2 regions of the Endozoicomonas sp. Z74 genome follow, and region 1 is predicted to be linked to the other one. Evidence: predicted binding sites of a transcription regulator. Region 1 holds the regulator's gene; the other holds the start of a gene.

Region 1 (5,342 bases):
GAGGCAAGCCTGGATAAAGGGAAGTGACAGACAAAACGGCTGCCCTTGCCTGGATGACTGCTAATGCTGATACGACCATCATGCCTTAACAGCACGTGCTTGACGATAGCCAGTCCCAACCCGGTCCCCCCGGTAGCCTGACTTCGACTTTTATCCACCCGGTAAAACCGCTCGGTCAGCCTGGGGATATGAACCGGATCAATACCAACGCCATTGTCCTGGACCATCATATGTCCACCCTGTTGATCCTGCCACCAGCGTATCTGGATTTTTCCTCCTGTCGGCGTATAACGGATGGCATTGAAGACCAGATTGGCAAAAGCACTGCGCAGTTCAACGTTGTCTCCCACCATGGCTGCGTCATCATCGCACTCCAGAGAGACCTGGTGCTGCTCTTCACCACTGAGCGCCCGGGCATCCTCAGCAATCCCTTCCAGCAGCGGCTTGAGGCTGACCTTCTGTTTATCCCCCTCCGGCTCTGTTGCCTCCAGTCGGGACAGCAGAAGTAAATCCGCAATCAACCCCTGCATCCTCAAGGCCTGTTCCTGCATGCGGTTCAATGCCCTGTTCCACACCGGAGGTGTATCAGGGTGATGCTCAACGCCATCAATCAGGGTTTCCAGGTACCCGGCAATGACCGTCAGGGGCGTTCTGAGTTCATGGGAAACATTGGCCACAAAATCGGTTCGCATGGTTTCCAGCTGCTGCAGCCGAGTGACATCACGCACCAGCAGCAACCGGTTACCCTGCCCATACACCGTAATGGCAATCTGAAGCTGACGGTTTTCATGGGCCGGAGACACAATCTGAATCGGCTCCCGGTTCTGGCTATGCTCCATGTAACCGGCAAACCGTGGATCCCGAACCAGGTTAGTCAATAGCTGCCCCTGGTCATCGGGCATCTGCAGGCCGAGCAGCTCTTCTGCAGCCCGATTCCACCATTCCAGGCAACCCTGCTGGTCGGCCATCACGATGCCATCATTCAGCGCCGCGGTAGACTCCTGAATGCGCTCAATGACACTGGCCAGCCGTCGCCGGGAGCGTTTCTGCCGGCGCTGGATCCGGTAAATACCATCGAAAATTTCACCCCAGACGCCGCTGCTTTCCGGGGGCTCAATGTCTTTATGGGAGGCCTTGTCAAGCCAGCCAATTAACCGATACAACTGACGGTGGCTCCAGACCAGATACAGCACCGTCACCACAAAAAGCCCCAGGAAAACCCGGTCGGCAAGCCAACCTGCGGAAAAACCCAAAGCCAGCCCCAACAACAGTCGACCGGTAAAATACGATCTGATAGAGGTTGCCACATTCAATTCCGGCTCTTCCCTTTACAAGCGGGTGATTTGCTGATGACCTGCGCATCATCGGTAAGAGGATCGTGATGCTTCAGGCACGGGTAGAAAAACGATACCCCGTTCCCCTGACGGTTTGAACATAATTTTCATAATCGCTGCCCAGAGCCTTGCGCAGTCGACGTATATGGACATCCACGGTACGTTCTTCCACATAGACATTGCCACCCCAGACCTGGTCAAGCAACTGACCACGGGTATAGGCCCGTTCCTGGTGAGTCAGAAAAAACTGGAGCAGGCGATACTCAGTGGGCCCCATCTCAGCGGCTTTGCCATCGATACTGACCCGGTGGCTCACTGGATCCAGCTCCAGGCCCTTGACGACGATAGATGTTTGATCATCCATGCCCCGGGCTCGTCTCAGCACCGCTTTCAACCTGGCCGCCAGCTCTCTGGGAGAAAACGGTTTGGTGATGTAATCATCAGCCCCGGTTTCCAGTCCCTGAATCTTGTGGTCCTCTTCACCTTTGGCGGTCAGCATGATGATCGGGATCTCCGCCGTCAGTTCATCCCGCTTAAGCCGACGGGCCAGCTCAATGCCGGAAACATCCGGCAGCATCCAGTCCAGCAGAATCAGGTCCGGCTTGCGATCCACCACCAGGGTGTGCGCCTGTCTGGCATCAGCCGCCTCAAGGCATTGGTAACCGGCCATCTCCAGGGCCACCGCCACCATTTCCCGAATCGGCGCTTCATCATCCACAATTAGAATTGTTTTGCCAGACATGACCGTTACCCCGAGATAATATGATCACTGTTAAGGTGTATGACCCGTTATTCCTACTCACTCATCCATACGACAGGTATTACACCCGCCGATTGTTACAGATAAATGACAATCTGAGAAATAACAGGCAATGGCCTGATATGAAAGCCTTCTTACCGCTGCCTGTTTTTTCGTCACAGGATAACCCACTCTATTTCGAAAACGTCTGAGGCCCACACTAAATAACATCTATATTTCGAGCCCGACGAAGAATGAAGTACACCTGACACCAGCACTATTGGCCTAATACAATTCAGTATCCTCATATGATAGCGACGCAGCACTTCCCAGACCGTTTCAGATATCTGTTTATGTTATTACTGCTCTCTCATGTCTCTGCCCCTGGGGCATCATTTGGGACTCCCCATACAGACAGAAATACATTAGATATAAGGATTTCCGGAACAGAGATACAACTTCTGGACAGCAATTATGGCAATTGCTGGCAGTTCAATGAAGGGGTTAACTGCGAATTTCAAATGAGCCCTTTCTCTGCCCCCAATAGAGAGGAATCAGCACCTTCCTATAACCCGCAGGTGATTTTTTCGAGTCCTGTCCAGCCCCTATTTCTATCTTCACCCTTTTTTTCAACAGAGCCATTATCTATAGAGCCCCCAAACCAGAACGAAGTCATTATCGAGCGACTCCCCCCTTTCAACAACGCTGAAGTAGTTCTCCTATTTCAGTATAAGCTGGAAGCCAAGCAAGCTTCTCCATTTTGCCAGAAACTCTTTGCTGACAGCCTGGTTTGCAAGTTCAGTAAAGGGCAGCCCCGTCTTCGGGTAAAAACCACCTCTCCTTTAATACAAGCTGCCACTCTACCACCGCGCGTAAACACTGGTGGTGATGATATAACCAGCTATGTTACCGAAGCACTTCAAGGTTTTGTTATACAAAGCCGGGCCAATCCGGTTACCAATGATTTTCATGACGGGGTTTCAAGGAAGGTCGACTTAACCCCAGATAACCCACCTTCCAAGTATTCAATAACAGGATCAGGCATAGACTGGCTAATACTCCCTGCCATGGGAGTGATAGACCCACTCCCTGCTGTAGAGCAACGTATTATTACTGTGTATCCATTACATGGTGCTGACAGGAGTACGAATAGTGAAACCTCGTTTGTGGATAATCAGCTCCAACCTGAGCTCATACTGGAGGCGTTATATCAATCCAATGGCCTGGCTACCCCGCCGCAAATCGAAGATGCCATCTGTACATACAACCTGGATAGAGACAGTGTCTATGCATGGATACAGTATCAAAATTTAGTTGCCTCAGAGCAACCAGGACTTGTCGGAGCCAGTGCTATAAACCCGTTCTGGATACCAAGACCTTCTGAGCTATCTAATTATTATCCATCTTTGACTGAGGCAGACCTTAACCATCTAAACCAACAACAAGACACTGCATTCAGCTCAAAACAGAAACGTCGCTCTCCCCGAAGACACAGAGAGCGCCCCTCCCCCTATCAGGAAACTGGGCAACTGACGTGGCATGAGTACACTGCTCCAGGCTTTTCTACCCACACAGCAAAACAGTCTCGACGGGGTAGACCCAAAAAAAAATCCACGCCTACTGCAACCGTGACCCTTGCAGAAATAGAACAAGGCAGAGAAATATCCAATCCGGGGTCAATGTTCTATTCTGAACAAAATCCAGCACCAACCAGCTCTTTTTCAGAAGAAGCTGGTAGTTCCTTCCCTCTACCTGAAGAAGAGGCTCATTCAAACTCAACAACAACGGACTTTTCAATGGATGAACTGACAAGCAGGCAGAGACCCCTCTCAAATAAAGAGGCCTTAAAATATGCTTTTATGACGAAGTACCGCTACGGTATTCCCTGGCCCTGGGGAGCTTGGCCCAAAGTGCAAAATGAAAGGTGCCAACCTTTTAACCTCTCCAAGAGCCAAAATACTAGAGAAGATCCGGATGACGACTCTAGCTCTTATTTCCCCCCTTTTTCCGCAAGCCCAGTCTGTCAATAAAGTCTGGTATAGAATACAAATCCACGGGAGCCCATGCCTATACCGAAAACACCACCCCAAGAAAAATCGTCAGACCGACCCAATGGTTGGAAAGAAAGGCCTTGAAACAGTGATCGCGATCTCGATCCCTGGTTAGCTTATGCTGGAAAACAAAGCCCCCGACAGCCAATAGCAAAGAGACGTAGTAGGGCCATGCCAGCTCCAGCTGCATACCCAGCATCACCATGGCAACCAGCATCATAGCCTGAAAGGTGGCGATAATCAGATTATCCATTTCACCAAATAAAATAGCGGTGGATTTGATGCCAATTTTCAGGTCATCCTCCCGGTCCACCATGGCGTATTGCGTGTCATAGGCTACGATCCAGAGCAAATTGGCCGTAAACAGCAACCAGGTCTGAGTGGTCAGGGCGGTGGTTTCTGCGGCATAGGCCATGGGGATCGCCCATCCAAAGGCCGCTCCCAGCACCACCTGTGGCAGATAAGTATACCGTTTGGCAAAGGGATAGGCGCAGGCCAGCAGTACGCCCCCAAACGAGAGCCCGATAGTCAGGCTGTTAGTGGTCAATACCAGGAGAAAGGCCAGCAGGAACATAACCGCAGCATAAAGCAGGGCCTCATTCGGGCTCACTCTTCCGGTAATCAATGGCCGGTTTCGAGTACGCGTGACGTGGCCGTCAAAGTGACGGTCCGCATAATCGTTGATCACACAGCCAGCACTGCGAGTCAGAACGACCCCTGAAATAAAAACCAGCAGATTGTGGATGCCTGGTATGCCATCTGCCGCGAACCAAAGCGCCCACAGGGTAGGCCAGAGCAACAAATAAATCCCAATAGGGCGGTCTAGGCGCGCCAGCTGAATAAAATCCTTCCAACGGGGCAGATGCTGATCCAATAGGGTGATTAATTTTTCAGAGCCTGTCATGGCGGGTAACAGTTTCATGCGCTCTCTTTTCTATTTTCGATGAAAATACCGCTACTGCCAGCCTGTGGAACTGAAAACAGGCGGCCAAGGCATTGGCCCCATTCTAACCACGACCGCTCTGTGGAAGAAAGACTTCGCACACTGAAATGGGCAAATCATTCAGGTAAAACAGGGAACGCCTTCCCCAGGCGCTTTCATCCCCATAGTCAAAGTCCAGATGGAGGTTGAACTGCCGGGCGGGAATTTCCGCAATTTCAATGGGCCCACGACGCAGGCCTGGCTGACTGAAAATATACTCCCCCAGAGGCCGGTCA
Region 2 (5,342 bases), on a different contig from region 1:
TGCTGTGGGAGACTGGGTTTCCCGGTAGTTCAACACCTGGTGATCAATGTTCAGATATCCGGCGATTTCCGCCATGCGGGCCCCGTAGGCGCCGTTATTGATCACCAGCAGCCGGTCATTGTTGCCGATCACCGTACCCAGGGTGGCTTCCACGGCAGCGGTACCACTGCCCTGCATCAGAACCGAGCTATAGCCGGGGGTGTCAGTGGCCAGGGAAACCAGGGTAGAGCGAATTTTTTCCACGATGCCCTGGTTGTAGTCATCATCCCAGGTGCACCAGTCCCTCAGCATGGATTCCCGCACGGTGCGGGAAGTGGATAATGGACCGGGAGTCAGTAACAGATAGGGGTTATCTGTGGCTTTCATGCCTGTTCCTCTTGATGATCGTGTCGGGTTGCAGCCGTTTTGGTATAGACCAGTTTCCGGATCATGAAATGGGGAGGCCGCCCTGTAAATACAGCCCATTCAATCTTCATAAAAAATTCATATTGAAGGAGCGTCGTGTGTTTGGCTCACGCTGGTTTCGCAGTGCTTTGTCACAAAATGGTCATCAGACTGTGAATACAATCTGTGGATAAACCGGTCTATACCAATTTTGTCTGATGTTCAGGAGTCCACAGAATGGGATCATTTGCCGAGGTGCAGAAGCGGCATTTCATGCAGTGCTGGAGTCGTCAGGGCGATTATCAGCCACTGCCGGTGAAACAAACGGAAGGCTGCTGGATTGAGACCACCGATGGGCGGCGTATTTTTGATCTGAGAAGTGCCCATGAATGCATCAACCTGGGTTTTCGTCATCCCAGAGTGATGAAAGCCATGCAGAAACAGATGGAGAAAGTCGTGTATGTGACCGACGACTTTGCCACTGAACCCACGGCCGAACTGGCTCGGACTCTGGCTGAACTGGCACCGGGCAGCTCCAATCGCAAGGTCTACTTCAGCCAGAGTGGGGCCGCTGCGGTAGAGGCGGCGATCAAAGCGGCAAGGATGTACAAGTACAACGAAGTTATGGGAGCGTCCGGAGCCCATGTGGATGCCCCCATGCAGTACCCTTTTCCCTACAAAATTATTTCCCGGTACCGTTCCTGGCATGGATCAACATCCGGTGCGGCTTCGGTATCGGGAGATCCCAGGCGCTGGTTTATGGAACCTTTATCGGTTCCCGGCGTGGTGTTTGCTCCGGATGCGGATGAATACCGGAACCTGTTTGGGGAGGGGGCGGAAGGCGTCGATCGCAATATCAATTATCTGAATTACCTGATTGAGCAGGAAGGTGGCTCCAATAAGGTGGCGGCCATGCTGGTGGAAACGGTGGTGGGCAGCAATGGCATCATCCCTCCTCCACCCGGCTATATGAAAAAGCTGAGGGCGCTCTGTGACCAGTGGGGCATTCTGCTGATTGTGGATGAAACCATGACCGGGATGGGACGGACAGGACGGTTTTTTGCCTTTGAGCACTATGATATTGAGCCGGACATCATTGTTATGGGAAAAGCCCTGGGGGTGTATGCACCGTTGGCGGCGACCATTTTTTCGGAAAAAATCAGTGGCGCTTTCGATGAGCAGATTTTTGGCCATGGCCAGAGCTTTTCCGGTCATACTCTGGCTGCCGCCGGGGCCCTTGAGAGTATTCGTGTGCTCCATGATGAGGGGCTGCTGGAGCGAACCCGGGAGCTGGGTGATTATCTGGGTGAGCGCCTGCACCGGCTGAAAGACAAGCACCCCTGTGTTGGCGATGTTCGAGGGCTGGGGTTGTTCTGGACCCTGGAGCTGGTGGCTGATCGAAAAACCCGGGAGCCACTCAGGAAGCATACTGAGAAATATTCAACGACCGTCGTAAAAGAGATCGCCGACTTTCTTTTCCATGAGAAGAACATCTATGTTCCCGGGGATAAGTTTGGGGTCTGGGTAGTGCCTCCCCTGGTGGTGACCCGTGAGGAGCTTGATTGGGTCATTGCCGGTATTGATGAAGCTCTGGATATTGGTGATCGAAGCCTGGAATCCCGGTAATAAGGTTACCTGCCTTGAACTCCAGGTGGCCTCCCCTCAGAATCCAGCTGTCCCCTGTTGCTCATTAAGAGCTTATTGAGAATGAATATGGACCATGGAAGCAACCAGTATCAACTGATCCGACAGGCGCTGTGTGAGCAGATCGACAAAGGCGGGCTTCAGCCGGGTGTAAGGCTTCCTTCTGAGCGCCTGCTCAGTGAACGTTTTGGCACCACCCGGGTGACCCTCAGAGAGGCTTTGTCTTCTCTGGAGGCGGATGGTCTGGTTTATCGGGAAGACCGGAGGGGCTGGTTTGTTTCTCCCGAAAGGCTGGTCTATGACCCGACCAGAAACGTCAACTTCCATACCATGGTGACTGACCAGGGGCGGACACCTGAAACCCGGCTGTTAAAGGCGTCACAGGTTCCGGCAATCGCTAAAGTACAGAGGATGCTGGGGCTGCAGCCTCTTACCCCGGTTTATCGATTGCAGCGGCTCCGTTCCGTGGATGCCCGAACGGTGTTGTATGTAGAAAACTACATTAACCCGGAAGGGTTTCCCGGGCTGCTGGAGCAGGACCTTGAGCGGTCGCTCTCAGATATTTACCGTGAAAACTACGCAATGGAGTACCGCCATGTCCGGTTTCAACTCTATCCGGTTGGCCTTCATGGGGACTCAGCACAGCACCTGAAAGTGACGCCGGGCAGTTCAGGCCTGCTGGTGACCCGGGTCAATCTGGATCAGAAGAGCCGGGTGATTGACTGCGATTTTGAGTACTGGCGACAGGATGCAGTGGTGATCACGGCTGAGACCCGATAACTCTATGGACCCACGGGTATAGTCATCAGAAACTATTAATAACTCATTCCAGCACTGCTACCAGCCCCTCCGCCTTCTCCATAGGGGGGGTGATATGGAGGATCCTGGAAGGGTTTGCAGTTTGGCGGGGGAGGTGCAAAGAACAGTGGTTGTCCGACCAGGTATTGAACTGGAACAATTCCCTGGGGTAATTGGATATAAGTACCTGAATGATTATGAATTAGTATTCCTTCCTGTACGGTTTCAAGAGGGTTATGAACTTCAGGCATGGGATATGATAAACAAGGCTGGGGTGCACTGGCCATTGGCTCTGGCTTGTATCTTGAGTGATGAGTGAAAACGTTGGATTGATGATGTTCAAGAATGTTTTGATACACGGGGAGTGCACTTTCAAAATTGAGTAAAATGAGTAGCCCTTCCAGCAGTTTTCGCAAGTTGTGTGTGGTTAGCTGTTCATGGGTTGTATGTGTTCTGAGGTTATGGGCATAGACTGGTATTAATGTAAATCTCCCCAGAAATATTTGTTGAACCCACTGGTTTCTATAAAGTGCAATTTTTGCAGTTCCATGAAGTATTTGATTTTTCCTGAATTCATCATCGTAACGCTTGATTAAATTGTGTGTTCGTTGTTCGGATGCCTGCGGGTAATGGAAGTTAACCTTTCCTCCAGTGTTAGTTACCATATAATTAAGAATTTCTGGAGTAACGATTGAATGTGGATGTGATGGTTTGTTTGGGTCAGCACGTGGATCATTTATGGTTATAACATTACCGACATCAAACCATTCAATTTCAATCAGGTTGCTTGGTTGGAACCGGGTTGCAGTTATTTTTAAAATGCCTGGGTAGAGGCCTTGATGTCTTTGAAGGTAAATGAATACAGTGGCTGTATGTAGCTCGTCGTCGCATATTACTGATCCAACATATTTACCATTTTTTACTGCCCGATCTCTTACTCCATAGTACGAAAAGCCGCTGTATAGTAATGAACTAAAAGAAAGAAGCATAAAAAAGAATAATTTTATTATAAGTAACCTCATCATCGTCACCATAGCAGGGATGAAACATAAAATGGAGGGTGATTAATTGTTGTACAGTATTGAGGATATATCTTAGAAGTTTTAACCTCGAAGCGAATAGTTTTGCCTGTTAATTTCATAATTCTGCAAAAAAGCTGTCACACCATGGTCATCTAATCTTTCTACGATCCTTGTAACCCATCTGGTCTGTACCAGATTTTGGCTACCACCGGTCTGAGGATCTTTGACCATGAACAGGCAACGCTTTTTATCTGCTAAAGGCTTATTCCCTGCACGGAGTGCACTGGCGCTGGCAGTCACCTCCATTATCAGCATGGGTGCCAATGCGGCTCCCGAAGAGCTGACCGTGTATACCGCTTTTGAGTCGGACCTGCTGGCCCGCTACAAAAAAGCCTTTGAAGCGGAGCACCCGGATATTCGCATCAAGTGGGTCCGGGACTCCACGGGCGTTATGACCGCCAAGCTGCTGGCGGAAAAAAATAATAACCGGGCTGATGTCGTATGGGGGCTGGCGGGTTCCAGTATGGCATTGCTGAAAAAGGAAGGAGTTCTGGCAGCCTATAAGCCAGAAGGTCTGAGTGAAATCAAGGCAGAGCTGGTAGACCCGGAAGCTGGAAAGGCCTGGTTTGGCAACCAGGCATTTTTCAATGTGGTCTGTTACAACGAGGCGGTGGCCAAAGCCAAAAACCTGCCCAAACCCAAATCCTGGCAGGACCTGTTAAAGCCGGTGTATCAAGGTCATATTGCCATGCCCAACCCGGCCTCCTCGGGTACCGGTTATATGCAGGTGTCTGCCTGGTTGCAAAGCATGGGTGAAGAGAAAGCCTGGGACTACATGACCGGACTGAACAAGAACATTGCCCACTATACCCATTCTGGTTCCAAGCCCTGTGTCCAGGCCGCCATGGGAGAGGTTGCCATTGGTATTTCCCAGGCAATTCGCGGTGCCCAGCTGAAAAGCAAGGGTGCGCCTCTGGCTCTGATCATGCCTGAAGGTGGCATTGGCTGGGATGTTGAGTCCGTGGGTCTCGTAAAGGGAACCCCCAGAGAGAAAGCGGCCAGAACACTGGTTAACTGGAGTTTGACGGCAAAAGCCAATGAGCAATATGCCCAGGCTTATGCGGTGGTGGGCCACAAGGATATCCACAAGCCGGTTCCCAACTATCCCGATGTGGAAAGCGCCATGGTCTCCATGGATTTCGGCGCCATGGCCACGGGCCGAAAGGCGGTGCTGAAGGAGTGGTCTGAGCGCTTCGATCATAAGTCTGAGCCAAAATCCTGATTGGGTGGTCAGGGTCGTCTTTTGATGACCCTGACAGAGAATCCCACTGCCTCTGTCAGTCGTACAGCCTGAACTGTCCCCGTTAAAACATCCCGGTGAAAAAGGACCCCTCCGTCTATGTCAGCTTTTCTCTCTATCCGTCAGTTGGGTAAGCAGTTCGGATCATTTACGGCCCTTGAAGACATCTCTCTTGCCATTGAGAAGGGGGAGTT

The links. Region 1 encodes PhoB, which activates phosphate uptake and scavenging genes when phosphate is short. Its sites were predicted from a motif close to TGTCATANNNNTGTCANA; they were not measured.
Region 2: the regulator PhoB is predicted to act here: its motif matches at 3,984-4,001, upstream of ACNRUY_RS12925 (putative 2-aminoethylphosphonate ABC transporter substrate-binding protein).

The regions. Positions count from the first base shown of each region.
Region 1 is NZ_JBLYZI010000007.1:38,536-43,877, forward strand. It holds gene phoR (phosphate regulon sensor histidine kinase PhoR) at 1-1,307, opposite strand, end outside; gene phoB (phosphate regulon transcriptional regulator PhoB) at 1,387-2,076, opposite strand; gene ACNRUY_RS03220 (hypothetical protein) at 2,427-4,103, shown strand; gene ubiA (4-hydroxybenzoate octaprenyltransferase) at 4,141-5,046, opposite strand; gene ACNRUY_RS03230 (chorismate--pyruvate lyase family protein) at 5,132-5,342, opposite strand, start outside.
Region 2 is NZ_JBLYZI010000039.1:4,210-9,551, forward strand. It holds gene phnW (2-aminoethylphosphonate--pyruvate transaminase) at 1-366, opposite strand, end outside; gene ACNRUY_RS12910 (aminotransferase family protein) at 622-2,010, shown strand; gene phnR (phosphonate utilization transcriptional regulator PhnR) at 2,092-2,808, shown strand; gene ACNRUY_RS12920 (hypothetical protein) at 2,844-3,851, opposite strand; gene ACNRUY_RS12925 (putative 2-aminoethylphosphonate ABC transporter substrate-binding protein) at 4,078-5,130, shown strand; gene ACNRUY_RS12930 (putative 2-aminoethylphosphonate ABC transporter ATP-binding protein) at 5,248-5,342, shown strand, end outside.